Regions from separate parts of the Diaphorobacter ruginosibacter genome, predicted to be linked through region 2. Evidence: predicted binding sites of a transcription regulator. Region 2 holds the regulator's gene; each other region holds the start of a gene.
The links. The regulator FNR, encoded in region 2, switches genes on or off when oxygen is low (the NO sensors DNR and NnrR bind a similar motif). The targets are predictions, from matches to a motif close to TTGATNNNNATCAA.

Region 1: the regulator FNR is predicted to act here: its motif matches at 2,050-2,063, upstream of H9K76_RS06245 (universal stress protein).
Region 3: the regulator FNR is predicted to act here: its motif matches at 1,859-1,872, upstream of H9K76_RS03480 (CZB domain-containing protein).
Region 4: the regulator FNR is predicted to act here: its motif matches at 1,860-1,873, upstream of azu (azurin).

What each region holds. Positions count from the first base shown of each region.
Region 1 covers NZ_CP060714.1:1,362,155-1,365,761, reverse strand. Annotated here, with positions in the region: gene purM (phosphoribosylformylglycinamidine cyclo-ligase) at 1-837, shown strand, start outside; gene H9K76_RS06250 (AI-2E family transporter) at 858-1,970, shown strand; gene H9K76_RS06245 (universal stress protein) at 2,250-2,642, shown strand; gene ppk2 (polyphosphate kinase 2) at 2,744-3,607, opposite strand, start outside.
Region 2 covers NZ_CP060714.1:3,511,482-3,515,088, reverse strand. Annotated here, with positions in the region: gene H9K76_RS15980 (FixH family protein) at 1-252, shown strand, start outside; gene H9K76_RS15975 (hypothetical protein) at 552-839, shown strand; gene fnr (fumarate/nitrate reduction transcriptional regulator Fnr) at 1,176-1,898, opposite strand; gene hemN (oxygen-independent coproporphyrinogen III oxidase) at 2,084-3,466, shown strand; gene H9K76_RS15960 (sulfite exporter TauE/SafE family protein) at 3,478-3,607, shown strand, end outside.
Region 3 covers NZ_CP060714.1:760,436-764,042, reverse strand. Annotated here, with positions in the region: gene H9K76_RS03485 (GspE/PulE family protein) at 1-1,014, shown strand, start outside; gene H9K76_RS03480 (CZB domain-containing protein) at 1,050-1,598, opposite strand; gene H9K76_RS03475 (LLM class flavin-dependent oxidoreductase) at 1,929-2,930, shown strand; gene gspF (type II secretion system inner membrane protein GspF) at 3,139-3,607, shown strand, end outside.
Region 4 covers NZ_CP060714.1:2,603,890-2,607,496, reverse strand. Annotated here, with positions in the region: gene H9K76_RS11720 (dihydrolipoyl dehydrogenase) at 1-1,037, opposite strand, end outside; gene H9K76_RS11715 (IMPACT family protein) at 1,154-1,759, opposite strand; gene azu (azurin) at 1,938-2,411, shown strand; gene H9K76_RS11705 (hypothetical protein) at 2,681-2,890, shown strand; gene H9K76_RS11700 (YgiQ family radical SAM protein) at 3,081-3,607, shown strand, end outside.

The DNA of each region.
Region 1 (3,607 bases), 2.1 Mb from region 2:
ACCAAGCTCAAGCTGGCCTTCGAATGGAACATGCACGACACCGTGGGCATCGACCTCGTGGCCATGAGCGTCAACGACGTGCTGGTGCAAGGCGCCGAGCCGCTGTTCTTCCTTGACTACTTCGCCTGCGGCAAGCTGCATGTGGACACGGCGGCGGCGGTGGTCGGCGGCATCGCCAAGGGCTGCGAGCTCTCCGGCTGCGCGCTGATCGGCGGCGAAACCGCCGAAATGCCCGGCATGTATCCCGATGGCGAATACGACCTGGCCGGCTTCGCCGTCGGTGCAGTCGAGAAGTCGAAGATCCTGACCGGCCAGGACGTGAAGCCTGGCGACGTGGTCCTGGGCCTCGCCTCTGCGGGTGTTCACTCCAATGGTTTCTCGCTGGTACGCAAGTGCATCGACCGCGCCGAGAGCCAGGCAAGCATTCCCGCCACCCTCGACGGCAAGCCGTTCAAGCAGGCCATCATGGAGCCCACGCGCCTGTACGTGAAGAACGTTCTGGCGGCCCTGGAAAAGCACCCGATCAAGGCACTGGCCCACATCACCGGTGGTGGCCTGCTCGAGAACATCCCGCGCGTGCTGCCCGAGGGCACGGCCGCCCACCTGAAGGCCGGCAGCTGGCCCCAGACCGAACTGTTCGCCTGGCTGCAGAAGACCGCCGGCATCGATGACATCGAGATGAACCGCACCTTCAACAACGGCATCGGCATGGTTGTCGTCGTTCCCGCCGAAGCCGCCGAGGCCACCGCGGCGACGCTGCGCTCGCTCGGCGAAACGGTGTACCAGATCGGCGCGATCGCCGAGCGCGGCAACGGCGCCGCCGTGGTCGTGGCCTGATTCCCGACGCGTCGCCGCCCATGCAGCCCGCGTCGCCTCCGCCAGCGCACGACACCGCGCACACACCGCCCGAGCCGACGCCCTCCCCGGGCGCGGGCTCGCCCCGGGGCTTCCACGGCACCCAGGGCGTGAAGATCGCCAGCTATCTCCTGATGGCGGCCACGCTCCTCATGGTGCTGCACTACAGTCTGCTGCCGGGCCTGCTGAGCGTCTGCCTCGGCTTCCTCGTCACGCGCTGGCTGGCGGTCAAGTTCACCTGGGTGCGACGCCGCTTTCCGCGCAAGCCCGGCAAGGTGGGCTTCGGCCCCGCGCTCGCCGCCACCCTCGTGGTGCTGGCGCCCATGCTGCTCGTGGCGCTTGCGCTCTCGCACTCGCGCACCTACATCGTCGATGCGCCCCAGCAATACCGGGAACTGCTCGACTATCTGGCCGACACGGTGCTGGAACTGCGCGACAAGCTGCCCTCCGATCTCGGCGCCACCCTGCCCGACGGTGCGGAAGAGCTGCAGAAGATGATCGCGGGCTACCTCGCGGCCAAGGCAGGCGCCCTCGCCATGGCCGGCCGGGCATGGCTTACCGGACTGCTCTACGCCTATGTGGGCCTGCTGATCGGCGCGCTGGCCGCCGTGCGCCACATCAGCCCGCGACGCGGACCCCTCGCCGTGCAGCTCATCAAGCGCATCACCCTCTTTGGCGAGGCCTTCCGGCAGATCGTGGCGGCACAGTTCTGGATTGCCTCGTTCAACACGGTGCTCACGGCGCTCTTCCTGCTGGCCATCCTGCCCGTATGGGGTCTGAAGCTGCCCTACACCCCCGCGCTGATCACCCTCACCTTCTTTGCCGGACTGATCCCCATCGTCGGCAACCTGCTCTGCAACGCGGTGATCACGCTCGTCGGGCTGTCGGTGTCCCCGGTCGCTGCAGCGGCCTGCCTTGCGTTCCTGATCCTGATCCACAAGGCCGAGTACGTCATCAACGCCAAGGTGGTCGGCACGCGCACGCACATGGGGGTCTGGGAGCTCCTGGCCGTGATGTTCGTGGCCGAGGCCATCTTCGGTCCGTCCGGCCTGGTGGCAGCGCCACTGTTCTATGCCTACCTGAAGAAGGAGCTGGAAGCGGAGCGCCTGGTCTGAGCGCTGAAGAACGCTCCGGTCGCCCGCCACCCGGCCACCCGGCCACCCGGCCACCCGGCCACCCGGTGAACATCACCGATTGATTAACGTCAATCCGGTGATGTGCCGCCCCTGATTGGACTCTCGAGGCTTCCATTCTGGTGCAGGCATCGGCTATGCTGGTGCCCGTCCATGGAGTTTCAAGGCCCCGATGACGGAGGTCCGGCATGGAGACTCCATGGGATCCATTACCAACGGACAGCTGCTGTCCGAATTCCTCAGAGACACTGGAGACTTTGCATGACCATTCTGGTTGCCTACGTCGCACGCCCCGAAGGCCGCGCGGCCCTCGACAAGGGGATTGAAATCGCTACCCGCCGCAATGAAACGCTGGTGGTCGTGAATGCCGGCCCCGGCGGCCATCAGGAAGATCCCGCGCTGATCAGTGGCTATGAGGCCGAGCGCGTCGAGGAGCGTCTGGCATCCCTGCCGATCAAGGCCGAGTTCAAGCAGTTCGTGCGCGGCAAGAGTGCGATCGATGAAATCGACGACCTGGTCAAGGAGCTCCAGGTCTCCGTGCTGGTAATCGGCCTGCGCAAGCGCACCGCCGTGGGCAAGCTGCTGCTGGGCAGCATGGCGCAGGAAATCCTGATGAACGTGGATTGCCCGGTGCTCTGCGTGAAGGCCAGCTGAGAGCCCCACGCACCCCGCCCTTCCATGAAAAAACTGCGCGGCCCCTGACAGGGCCACGCAGTTTTTCTGTTTGGCGGGTTCCCGCAGTTCCCCCGCCCCGCTCAGTATGTCTGCGGCACGATCATGCTCTGCGGCACGGGCTGGCGGATGTAGTCCGGGTGGCGCACACGCTCTGGCAACACCACCTCCGGGTGCTGCACCTCCGCGTAGGGCATCTGCGACAGCAGGTGCGAAATGCAGTTCAGGCGCGCCTTCTTCTTGTCGTCTGCCGGCACGACCCACCAGGGCGCCTCGGGGATGTGCGTGCGCTCCAGCATGACTTCCTTGGCCTTGGTGTACTCCTCCCAGCGCACCCGGCTTTGCAGGTCCATGGGGCTCAGCTTCCACTGCTTGAGCGGGTCGTGGATGCGGCCGAGGAAGCGCAGGTGCTGCTCTTCGTCGGTGATCGAGAACCAGTACTTGATGAGGCGAATGCCCGAACGCACGAGCATCTTCTCGAACTCCGGCACGCTGCGGAAGAACTCCTCGTATTCGTCGTCGGTGCAGAAGCCCATCACATGCTCGACACCCGCGCGGTTGTACCAGCTGCGATCGAACAGGACGATCTCGCCGGCGGCCGGCAGATGCGACACATAGCGCTGGAAGTACCACTGCGTGCGCTCGCGGTCGTTGGGAGCAGGCAGCGCCGCCACCCGGGCCACGCGCGGATTGAGGCGCTGGGTGATGCGCTTGATGACCCCGCCCTTGCCGGCCGCGTCGCGGCCCTCGAACAGGATCACGACCTTTTGGCGCGACTGCTGGACCCAGTCCTGCAGCTTGACGAGCTCGCCCTGGAGGCGGAAGAGATTCTTGAAGTAGTTGCGGCGCGCCTCGTTGTCGAGCAGCGGCCTCTCGCCGTTCTCGTCGAGATAGCGATCGTCGATTTCCTGCTCCAGCTCCTCGTCATAGCTGTCCATGAGATCGTC
Region 2 (3,607 bases):
CCTTGGTGGCGGTTCGGCATGGTATGGATGATCATTGCGGGCCCGGCCATCGTGGTGGTGGCCGGCTTCATCACGTTGTGGATTGCGATCCGCACTCCCGATCCTGTCGTGGAAGAAGACTATTACCAGCGGGGCTTGAACATCAATGAGACGCTCAGGCAGCAGGGACAGGAACGAAGCATGATGCCTGCGGTGAAGGGGCGCAACCATGCGGCTACCGACGACGACTCCATGCGTCCTGCAGACCAGTGAGTGCTGGAATGCGTGAAGCGGTAGAGCGGCAGGCCACAGATCATGGCAGGGCTTTGCAGGCAGGGCTTGTGCTATGTACAGCACGGCAAGGCAGTGATACCGTGCATTGCATCGATGGGGGATGGAAGAGAATCGCTTCAATGCGCCAGCGCCTATGACTCAGATCAATGGACACCCATCAAATGTGTTCCCTTACCCATGAGCTCACAAGCACTGGTCTCTGGCCGGCAATCTGCGAATGACCCATCCATGCTCGGATGAAGAGGACGAGCGAACAACGCCAATCAACGGGGAAGACGATGAAAGCACAACGACTCATGTGGATCGCCTGGCCGGCCTTTCTGATGGCGGCCGTCTTGGAAATGCTGGTGTTCGCCTTCGTGGATCCGCAGGCGCTTGAATGGTTTGACCAGCCGGTGAACCTCTCCAGGCAGGGTGTCTACACGCTGGCCTTCTTTGCGTTCTGGGCCATCATCATGGTGGCAAGCGGCTTGACGACGCTGCTCTCGCTTTCGCCATTCGAGGTCAATCGCTGCCCGGTACCTTGTGATGAGAGGCCGGCGGATTGCGCGAAGTTTTCCGCGTGACGTTGTTGTCGTAGCGATAGGGTAGGGGGAAATCAAGGCCCCTCTGTACGAGTGGTGCGGCAAGCAGCTGGTGCGACGATTTCAACGCAACGCAGATCGCCCGAGTCCGCTGGCATGTGTCGATTTGATTCATGCAGAGGGCTTGTAGGCAATTACGTCAACGGCGGACTTCGCTCTTTCGCCTGGGAATTGCTTCAGCCTTGTTGACTTGCCAGGATGCTGATTGCACCCGCTCCGTGTTTTTTTCGTTCCCCCCGATGAGCCGTGCCGCTCCAAGGCGCGGGCTCATCGGGCGGCAGCTGTCGTGACTTCACAGCAGCTCCATGACTCAATGACTCAATGGCAAGCTTGCTGGCTGTTGACGATATTGCGCAGTGCACCGGCATCCAGGATACGGACGTGGCGCTGTTTGACCTCCACCACGCCTTCCTCGACGAATTTGGAGAAGGTGCGGCTCACGGTCTCGAGCTTGAGGCCCAGGTAGCTGCCGATTTCCTCGCGTGTCATGCGCAGTACCAGCTCGGACTGGGAAAAGCCACGCGCGTGAAGGCGTTGCACGAGATTGAGCAGGAATGCGGCAAGGCGCTCTTCAGCGCGCATGCTGCCCAGCAGCAGCATGACGCCATGCTCGCGGACGATCTCGCGGCTCATGATCTTGTGCACATGGTGCTGAAGGGCCTTGACCTCGCGCGACAGCTCTTCGATGTTGTCGAAAGGCATGACGCAGACCTCGGCATCTTCCAGCGCCACTGCATCGCAGGTGTGGCGGTCGCTCACGATGCCGTCAAGGCCAATGATTTCTCCCGCCATCTGGAAGCCTGTCACCTGGTCGCGGCCGTCTTCGGTGGCCACGCAGGTCTTGAAGAAACCCGTGCGAATGGCAAACAGGGACGTGAAAGGCTCGCCATTGCGGAACAGCGTCCCTCCGCGCTTGACCTTGCGGCGCACGGCGACGATTTCGTCAAGTCGTTTCAGCTGCTCCTCGGACAGCCCGAGAGGCATGCAAAGTTCTCGCAGGTTGCAATTGGAGCATGCGACTTTGATGGTTTGCGGTGTCATTTGCAATGGCGCCTTGTACAAGTTATCGGCTTCCGAAAAGTGGACTGAGTTCCACTCGCCTCTGCCGTTGGCATATAGGAAAAACAGGATGCATTGTCCCAGTCAACATGAAAACTGGATTGACCTGTGTCAAGGACATTCTCCGGAGGCTGCGGCACAGTAGCGGCGAACCTTTGGAATTCGCTATGACTGTTGTCACATCAGATCTCATCCGTCAATTTGACGTGTCTGGGCCCCGCTATACGTCCTATCCAACGGCAGACCGCTTCGTGGAAGCGTTCGGTCAAGACGACTATATCCTCGCTCTACAACAGCGACGCATCGGCTCGAATGCCAAGGCGTTGCCTTTGTCCCTCTACGTGCACGTCCCGTTCTGTGAATCGCTTTGTTATTACTGTGCGTGCAACAAGATTATCACCAAACATCCGGAGCGGGCGGAAGCCTATCTTCGCTATCTGAGTCGAGAAATCGATTTGCACACAGAGCACTGTGGTGTCATCCAGCATGTGAGCCAGCTGCATATTGGTGGAGGCACCCCAACATTTCTGACCGATGAGGGCCTGCAGGACCTGATGTCCATGATCCGCCGGAGTTTCGTTCTTGTTCCGGATGGCGAATACTCCATCGAGATCGACCCGCGGACTGTCGACAATGATCGCCTGGCGTTTTTGCGACAACTGGGCTTCAACCGCCTGAGCTTCGGTGTGCAGGACTTCGATCCCGAGGTGCAGAAGGCCGTTCACCGGATACAGCCCGCCGAGCAGGTCTTCCGGCTGGTGGAGGAAGCGCGCAGGATCGGATTCCATTCGGTGAATGTCGACCTGATCTATGGGCTGCCGCGCCAGACCCCCGAGTCCTTCGACCGCACGTTGGCGCAGGTGTGCGAGCTGCGTCCGGACCGCATCGCGCTCTACGCCTATGCCCATCTGCCGGAGCGGTTCAAGCCGCAGCGCCGCATCGTGACCGATGAACTGCCGCTGCCTGCGGCGAAGGTGGCCATGCTCGCGCGTTCGCTGGAGGTGTTTCAGAATGCGGAGTACGTCTATGTCGGCATGGACCACTTCGCGCTGCCGGACGACTCCCTGGCAGTGGCCAAGCGGCAGGGTCGCCTGCATCGCAATTTCCAGGGCTACAGCACGCAGCCCGATTGCGACCTGATCGGCCTGGGAGTCTCGGCAATCGGCAAGGTTGGCGCAACCTACAGCCAGAACGCCAAGACCCTGGACGAGTACTACGACACCATCAACCGGGGGCGCTTGCCCATTGTGCGTGGCCTGGCGCTTTCGCGCGACGATCTGCTGCGCCGCTCCGTCATCATGGCGCTGATGTGCCAGGGAGAGCTGGTCTTCGAGTCCATCGAGCAGGCCTGGCTCATCGATTTCGAGAGCTACTTCGCGGCGGAGCTGGAACAGTTGCAGGCCATGGACGAGCAGGGCCTTGTGCAGTTGCATGAAGACCGCATCGAGGTCACCCCCATGGGCTGGCACTTCGTGCGTGGCGTGGCGATGGTGTTCGATCGCTATCTCCAGGGCAACCGCAACCGTGAGCGCTTCTCGCGCATCATCTGATCCGCAGACCCATGTGGGCGTTGGCCTGGACCGCTTTTCTGATGGGGCTGCTGGGAGGGGCGCATTGCCTGGTGATGTGCTCCGCGCCCTGCGGGGCCTTGCTCGCGCGTGGCGGTAAGGAGTCTGCGCGCGAGCAGCCCG
Region 3 (3,607 bases), 2.4 Mb from region 2:
CAGGCCGTGCGTGACGGTGCGAGCGATATCCACATCGAGCCCTACGAACGCCATTCGAGCGTGCGCTTCCGCGTGGACGGCACGCTGCGCGAGGTGGTTCAGCCCAACCGCGCGTTGCACGCGGCGCTGATCTCGCGCCTCAAGATCATGGCGGACCTGGACATCTCCGAAAAGCGCCTGCCACAGGACGGCCGCATCTCGCTGCGCCTCGGGACCCGGGCCATCGACGTGCGCGTGTCCACCCTTCCCAATGCGCATGGCGAGCGCGCCGTGCTGCGTCTGCTCGACAAGAGCGAGAACAAGCTCAGCCTCGAATCGGTGGGCATGCAGGGTCCCGTGCTCTCGCAGTTCGAACGCCTGATCCAGCAGCCGCACGGCATCATCCTGGTGACGGGGCCCACGGGATCGGGCAAGACCACCACGCTGTATGCGGCGCTTGCGCGCCTGGATGCGTCCAGCAGCAACATCATGACCGTCGAGGATCCGATCGAATACGAGCTCGCGGGCGTCGGCCAGACCCAGATCAACAGCAAGATCGACCTCACATTTGCCAAGGCCCTGCGTGCCATCCTGCGCCAGGACCCTGACGTGATCATGATCGGTGAAATCCGCGACTTCGAAACCGCACAGATCGCGATCCAGGCGTCGCTCACGGGCCACCTGGTGCTTGCCACGCTGCACACCAACGACTCCACCAGCGCCATCACGCGCCTCACCGACATGGGTGTCGAGCCGTTCCTGCTGTCGAGTTCGCTGCTTGGCGTCCTGGCCCAGCGGCTGGTGCGCAAGATCGACGCAAGCGATCCGTCCGGCTACCGCGGCCGCACGGGCATCTTCGAGCTGCTGGAAGTGGACGACAGGATCCGCGCGCAGATCCACGGACAGGCCAGTGAATCTGACATTCGCGACCAGGCACTGGCGAGCGGAATGTCGCTCATGCGGACCGATGGAGACCGGCTAGTGGCTGCCGGCATCACCAGCGCGGAAGAGGTGCTGCGCGTCACGCGCGACTGACCCCGGGAAAACAAGACACCGCGGGTCGGTGCAGGTCAGCCTCCGGCCGTCAGGCTCGGCTTGCGGCTCTGCGAGGGAGCGGCATGGCGCGCGAGACCGCGCTTGAGTTCCTTGAGCAGCAGCACGATCTGGCGCGAGGCGTGCTCGCACTGCTTGAACGTATGCTCGGCGCGCGCCTGCTCGCCGCCTTCCAGCAGGGTGATCAGCTCCGCCGCCTTCAAATGGAAATAACGGTTGCGCACCAGCAGCAGGTCGTAGGCGGGCAGGTGTCCCAGCGCCTTGCGTCCCGCATCGTGCAGCCATGCGCCGAGCTCGGAGCTTCGATCATCACGGATCACATCCGGCCGCAACTGCGCGTCGATCTGGCCACCCAGCGCCTGCCAGAGCCAGGGCATCCAGCGCTCGTGGCTCACGACCAGCGCCTCGATATCGAACTCGACGGACAGACGGCTCACCTCGTCGCCGAAGGCCACGAGCTCGCTCGCCTGCAGCGACGGTACCGTGGACCAGTCTTCAGGACGAGCCGGTCTGGCGGAACTGTCTTTCCGGGGCGACGATGCAAACAATCGCTTCAAGAAGTCCATTTTTCCTCCCCGGGGCTGAAGTGCTGGGCCTTCAGCAAGGCGTGGGTTAAGCAACAAGAAACATGAGCGGAGCACCGTCACCCTACGCAATGCCTATCGTTAATGATATTTACAATATAAATTGTTTGAAACTATTATCCTTGCACACCATAGTCTTTAGCAAGATGCAAATGTCATCTAGATGACCTATCGGCATCAAATTGTAATTAGCTGAAAATTGTTTGCATATACCGCAAATGGGTGAAATTCGTGCCCCGCTGTTGACGCACGTCCATCCAGGACAAATGTCCCCGCTCGGCGGAGTTCTTTCGCGGCTTCCACAATGGGCCTATGAGTTCATCCAGATTGCCCGCCCTCTCCATGCTCGACCTGGTCGCCGTCCGCGAAGGCTCCACCGTCGCCGATGCACTGGACATTTCACTTCGCACAGCACAGCACGCCGAACAATTGGGATTCACGCGCTACTGGCTGGCCGAGCATCACAACATGCCCGGCATCGCAAGCTCCGCCACCGCCGTGCTGATCGGCCACATTGCCGGCGCCACCCGCTCCATTCGCGTGGGCTCGGGCGGCATCATGCTGCCCAACCACGCCCCTCTGGTGGTGGCCGAGGCCTTCGGCACGCTGGCTGAGTTGTATCCCGGGCGCATCGACCTGGGACTGGGCCGGGCCCCCGGCACCGACGGCCCGACGATGCGCGCGCTGCGCCGCAACCGTGTCGAGACCGAGGAAGACTTCCCGCGGGAGGTCTCCGAGCTGCAGCGCCTGCTGGCCCCCGCCCAGGAAGGCCAGCAGATCACGGCCGTTCCGGGCGCGGGCACCGAGGTGCCCATCTGGCTGCTCGGCTCCAGCATGTTCTCCGCGCAGCTCGCGGCGGAAAAGGGCCTGCCCTATGCATTCGCCTCGCACTTCGCACCCCGCTTCCTGATGCCCGCCATCGAGATCTACCGGGCCCGCTTCAAGCCCTCGAAGACACTGGACAAGCCCCATGTGATGATCGGGGTTCCGGTGATCGCAGCGCCCACCGACGAGGAAGCGCAGTACCTTGCGAGCAGCACCTACCAGCGCGTCCTGGGCATTCTCACCAACCGCCGCGGACTGCTGCAGCCGCCCGTGGACAACTATCTCGCCAGCCTTGGCCCCCGCGAACGCGAAGCGATCGCCGACTTCCTCGCCATTGGGGTGATCGGTGGGCCCGAGACCGTGCGCAAGGGCTTCGAGACGCTGGCCGAGGCGACCGAGGCCGACGAGTTCATGCTGGTGAGCGACGTGTTCGATCCGGCGCTGCGCCTGCGCTCCCTGGAGATCGCCGCAGCAGCCGCTCGCAACTGATCAAGGGGATGCTGGTTCGGAACGCGTGATCGGCGCGGTCGTCTCGTGAAGCCGGTAGAGCCGCTGCGCGCACCCCCACGGGCATGGTTTTCGATGCGCGGAGGCCGCCCGGACATCGCAGCGTCTCGCCAACCCGCTACCATCAGGGCATTGGCGCCAGGAACCGGACTCCCGGGCAGGGCGCGACCGAACCCCTTGAAAACTACGCATGCCCGCCTTTTCCTTTGAAGCACTGGACGCCGAGGGCCAGACCCGCAAGGGCACGATCGATGCCGACAGCCCCAAGGCTGCACGTAGCCTGCTGCGCGCACAGGCCCTCGTGCCTCTGGCAGTGGAGGCGCTTGCGGCCCACCAGCAGGCGGGCGGAACCACCACGCTCGGCCAGCGCCTGTTCACCCGCCCGGTGTTCAACTCGTCTCAGCTCACGATCTGGACACGCCAGCTCGCTGGCCTGATCGTCTCCGGCCTGCCGCTCGAGCGAGCACTCAGCGCCCTCTCTGAAGAGGCGGACAATGACCGCCAGCGCCATCTGGTCGCCAACCTGCGCGCGGAGGTCAATGCCGGCTCCACCTTCGCGAAGGCGCTGGCGCAGCATCCTCGCGAGTTCTCCGACATCTTCTGTGCGGTGATCGGCGCGGGCGAGCAAAGCGGCCATCTCGGCGAGGTGCTCGACAAAC
Region 4 (3,607 bases), 910 kb from region 2:
GCGTTGGGCTGGCTGAACGTGATGGCCAGCGCCGTGCGGCGGCGAAACCCTTGCGGTTGTCCGGCAAAGGCGTTCATGCCGGCGATGTGGCCTTCGTCCACGGCCTCGTGGAGCAGGGCGCGTGCGGGGTCGAGATCCCCGGCAATGAAGACCGGCAGGTCCGCCACCTGGCGGGAGTTGCGGTCGAAGGGCGGCAGTCCATGCTCGTCGAGCGTCACGCCCAGCGTGTCGAGGCCCAGGCCCTCCACATTGGGCACACGGCCCGAGGCGACCAGCACCTGGTCGACGACGACGCGGTGATCGCCGCTGATCACCTCGACACCGTGCGCATGCGCGGCGAGCCGGGCGCGCTCGCCCACGTGGATGGCGAATTCCCTCTCCAGCAGCGGCCAGAGGGCGCCCAGCACCTCGGGGTCGCTCAGGCCTGCAGCGGACCGGCGTGTCACGAAGGCGGTCACCTCGATGCCGAGCCGTGCCAGCGCCTGCGCCATCTCGGTGCCCACCGCACCCAGGCCCAGCACGGCCATGCGCCTGCCGAGCGTAGGCTGCTCGAACAGCGAATCGGTGGTGAGCACCCGGTCGCCGAGCGACCTCCAGGCGTTCTCGAAGCGCGGCCGCGTGCCGGTGGCGATGATGATGCGGCGGGCGCGGTACTCCTTCCCATTCACGCTCACGCGATCGGGGCCCAGCAGGTGGGCGCGGCCGCTGATCTGCCGGTCGCCCGCATCGCTGTCCTGGATGGTTCCGGCGACGAAGCCGTCGCGCAGCGAGCGCACCCGATGGAGCACCGCGGGCAGGTCGACATGCAGTTGTCCGGCACCGCGAATGCCGAAGGCTTCGAAGCTATTCCTGCGGTGAAAGGCGTTTGCAGCCTCGATCAGCAGTTTGGAGGGCATGCAGCCGACGCGTGCGCAGGTCGTTCCCCACGGGCCGTCGTTGACGATCAGGAAACTGTCCGTGCGCTTGCGTACTTCACGAAGGGCCGCGAGGCCGGCGGAGCCGGCGCCGATGATGAGGGTGTCGATGTTCTCGTGCATGTGCTGTGGAGGTGGGGGAGTGAAAGTTCCTGCATCCCAAGTGTCGGACAGTCGCTTGCCGGGCGCTGTAGGCTGCGGCCCCGCACACAGGCTGCCAGGATGGGGTCACCTCCACGTCATCGCGCGGGGTTCGATCCGTCGTTCAACCAGCCGATGCGGCCCTGGGTCAGGTCGTTCAGCCGGGCCATGAAGGCGGTGGCATCGGATTGCGGCATCTGCACGCGGGCGACCACCTGGCTTGCGTGCGCGACGTCGACGAGTTGCGCGCCCGCGCTGTCGATCTCGCGGCGCAGCAGGCCTTCCTGCGCGTAGGGCAGGGTGCATTCAAGCTCGACCATCACGCGGCGCTCCACCTTCTCGGCCTGCAGCAGCGCTTGCGCGATGCTGTCGGTGTAGGCGCGCACCAGCCCGCCAGCACCCAGTTTCACGCCGCCGAAATAGCGCACGACGGTGGCGAGCACACCCTCCAGGTCCTGGTGCCGCAGCACGTCGAGCATCGGCCTGCCAGCCGTGCCACTGGGCTCGCCGTCATCCACGGCGGCCGACTGTCCGCCCGCCAGCAGTGCCCAGCAGACATGGGCTGCCCCGGGATGCTGCAGGCGCAGCGCGTCGACCACGGCCTGGGCACTGGCGCGGTCGGCCATCGGTTGCACGCAGCCGATGAAACGGCTTTTCTTGATGATGAGTTCGCTGTGGACGGCTGATTTCAGGGTGTGGGGCATGTCACATGTGAGCTTACCCGAGCTGTGGCCGCTCCCGCCGGTCCTAAGGGCGGTTTCCGGCCCGCGCAGGTTGATCCACGGTCAATTGAGGAGTAGTCAATTGATGAGTATCAAAGGCTAACCCAGGGTCAACCCCTAGCATGCACCTGTCATCTACCAGCCAATGAGTGAGCACACCATGAAAAAACCTTCTTTCCTGAAATTGATCGCTGCTGCCTTCGTGTCGACGGCCGCATGCCTGGCCGCGCCCGCGTTCGCGGCGCCCAATTGCAGCGCCGAGATCGAGAGCAACGACGCCATGCAGTTCAACACCAAGGCCATCAGCGTTCCCGCGGCGTGCAAGCAGTTCACGGTCAAGCTCAAGCACGTGGGCAAGATGCCCAAGAGCGCCATGGGCCACAACTGGGTGCTGTCCCGAACGGCCGACATGCAGGGCATCGCCAACGACGGCATTGCCGCGGGCATCGACAAGGACTACCTGAAGCCGGCGGATGCCCGCGTGATCGCACACACCAAGGTCATTGGCGGCGGCGAGAGCGACTCCGTCACGTTCGCCGTTGGCAAGCTCAAGGCCGGCGAGGACTACACGTTCTTCTGCTCGTTCCCTGGTCACTCGGGCATCATGAAGGGTGCCTTGACGCTCGCGAAGTAGCCCGCACCGACGCGGCCTGTGGTGGCATTGCTGCCCACGGGGCCGCGCAGTTCATTGGGCGGCGTAGCCATCTGGTTACGCCGTCTTACTTTTTCCGTGCGAAAACTGTCGTTTTCCTGTCAGCCAAATTGACTACTGGCGCGTTGATATACATAGGAACTGCTTTGGCCATCCCGAGCTCTGCCCATCGTGGGGCCGGGCAACCAGGCACCTTCCACCCACCAAGGAGTTTTTCCCCGCCGTCCATCCCGCAATCGAGAGGAGTTGCCATGTCGCCAAGCTATATCACCGTTCCCACTGACTACGTCGTGTCGCACGATGCAGCCGGATTGTGGCTCGCCAGTGAGATCCAGCCGGTGACACACTCCCAGCCCTTGCCGGCGCCCGTGCGCCTGCGCAATGGACAATTGCTGCGTTCGGCCTACATCGAGCCGCCGGCCGATCTGGACCAGGTCGTCCGCTCGCTGGGCGAGTGGTGACATAGCCGGCAGGTGCACCGGTTCCCTAGGGATTGGCATCTGGAATGTGAAGAAAGCGGGCCTTGCGCCCGCTTCGTCATTGGGAAATCCTGCCGCAGGTGAGCCCACAGCGTGAAAGGGCACCTGCACCCCGAAAAGCGCAATTGCCGCCCAGGGCCTACAATGCCCGGCCTCCCACGGACCCCGCCCCATGAACGCTCCCATCGATGTTTCCTTCTTCCACCGTGCAGCCAAGCCGCTGACCAGCTACCGACCGTACTGGGCCAAGCGCTTCGGCCCAGCGCCGTTTCTGCCGATGTCCCGTGCAGAGATGGAGCAGCTCGGCTGGGATTCGTGCGACATCATCCTGGTGACGGGTGACGCCTATGTCGATCACCCGAGCTTCGGCATGGCCGTGATCGGCCGCGTGCTGGAAGCGCAGGGCTTTCGCGTCGGCATCATCGCGCAGCCCGACTGGCAGAGCGCCGAGGCCTTCAAGGCGCTGGGCAAGCCCAACCTGTTCTGGGGAGTGACGGCGGGCAACATGGATTCGATGATCAACCGCTATACGGCTGATCGCAAGATTCGCAGCGACGACGCCTATACACCCGGCGACGTCGGCGGCAAGCGCCCGGACCGGGCGGCCATTGTCTACAGCCAGCGCTGTCGCGAGGCCTACAAGGATGTGCCCATCATCCTGGGCGGCATCGAGGGCAGCCTGCGCCGCATCGCGCACTA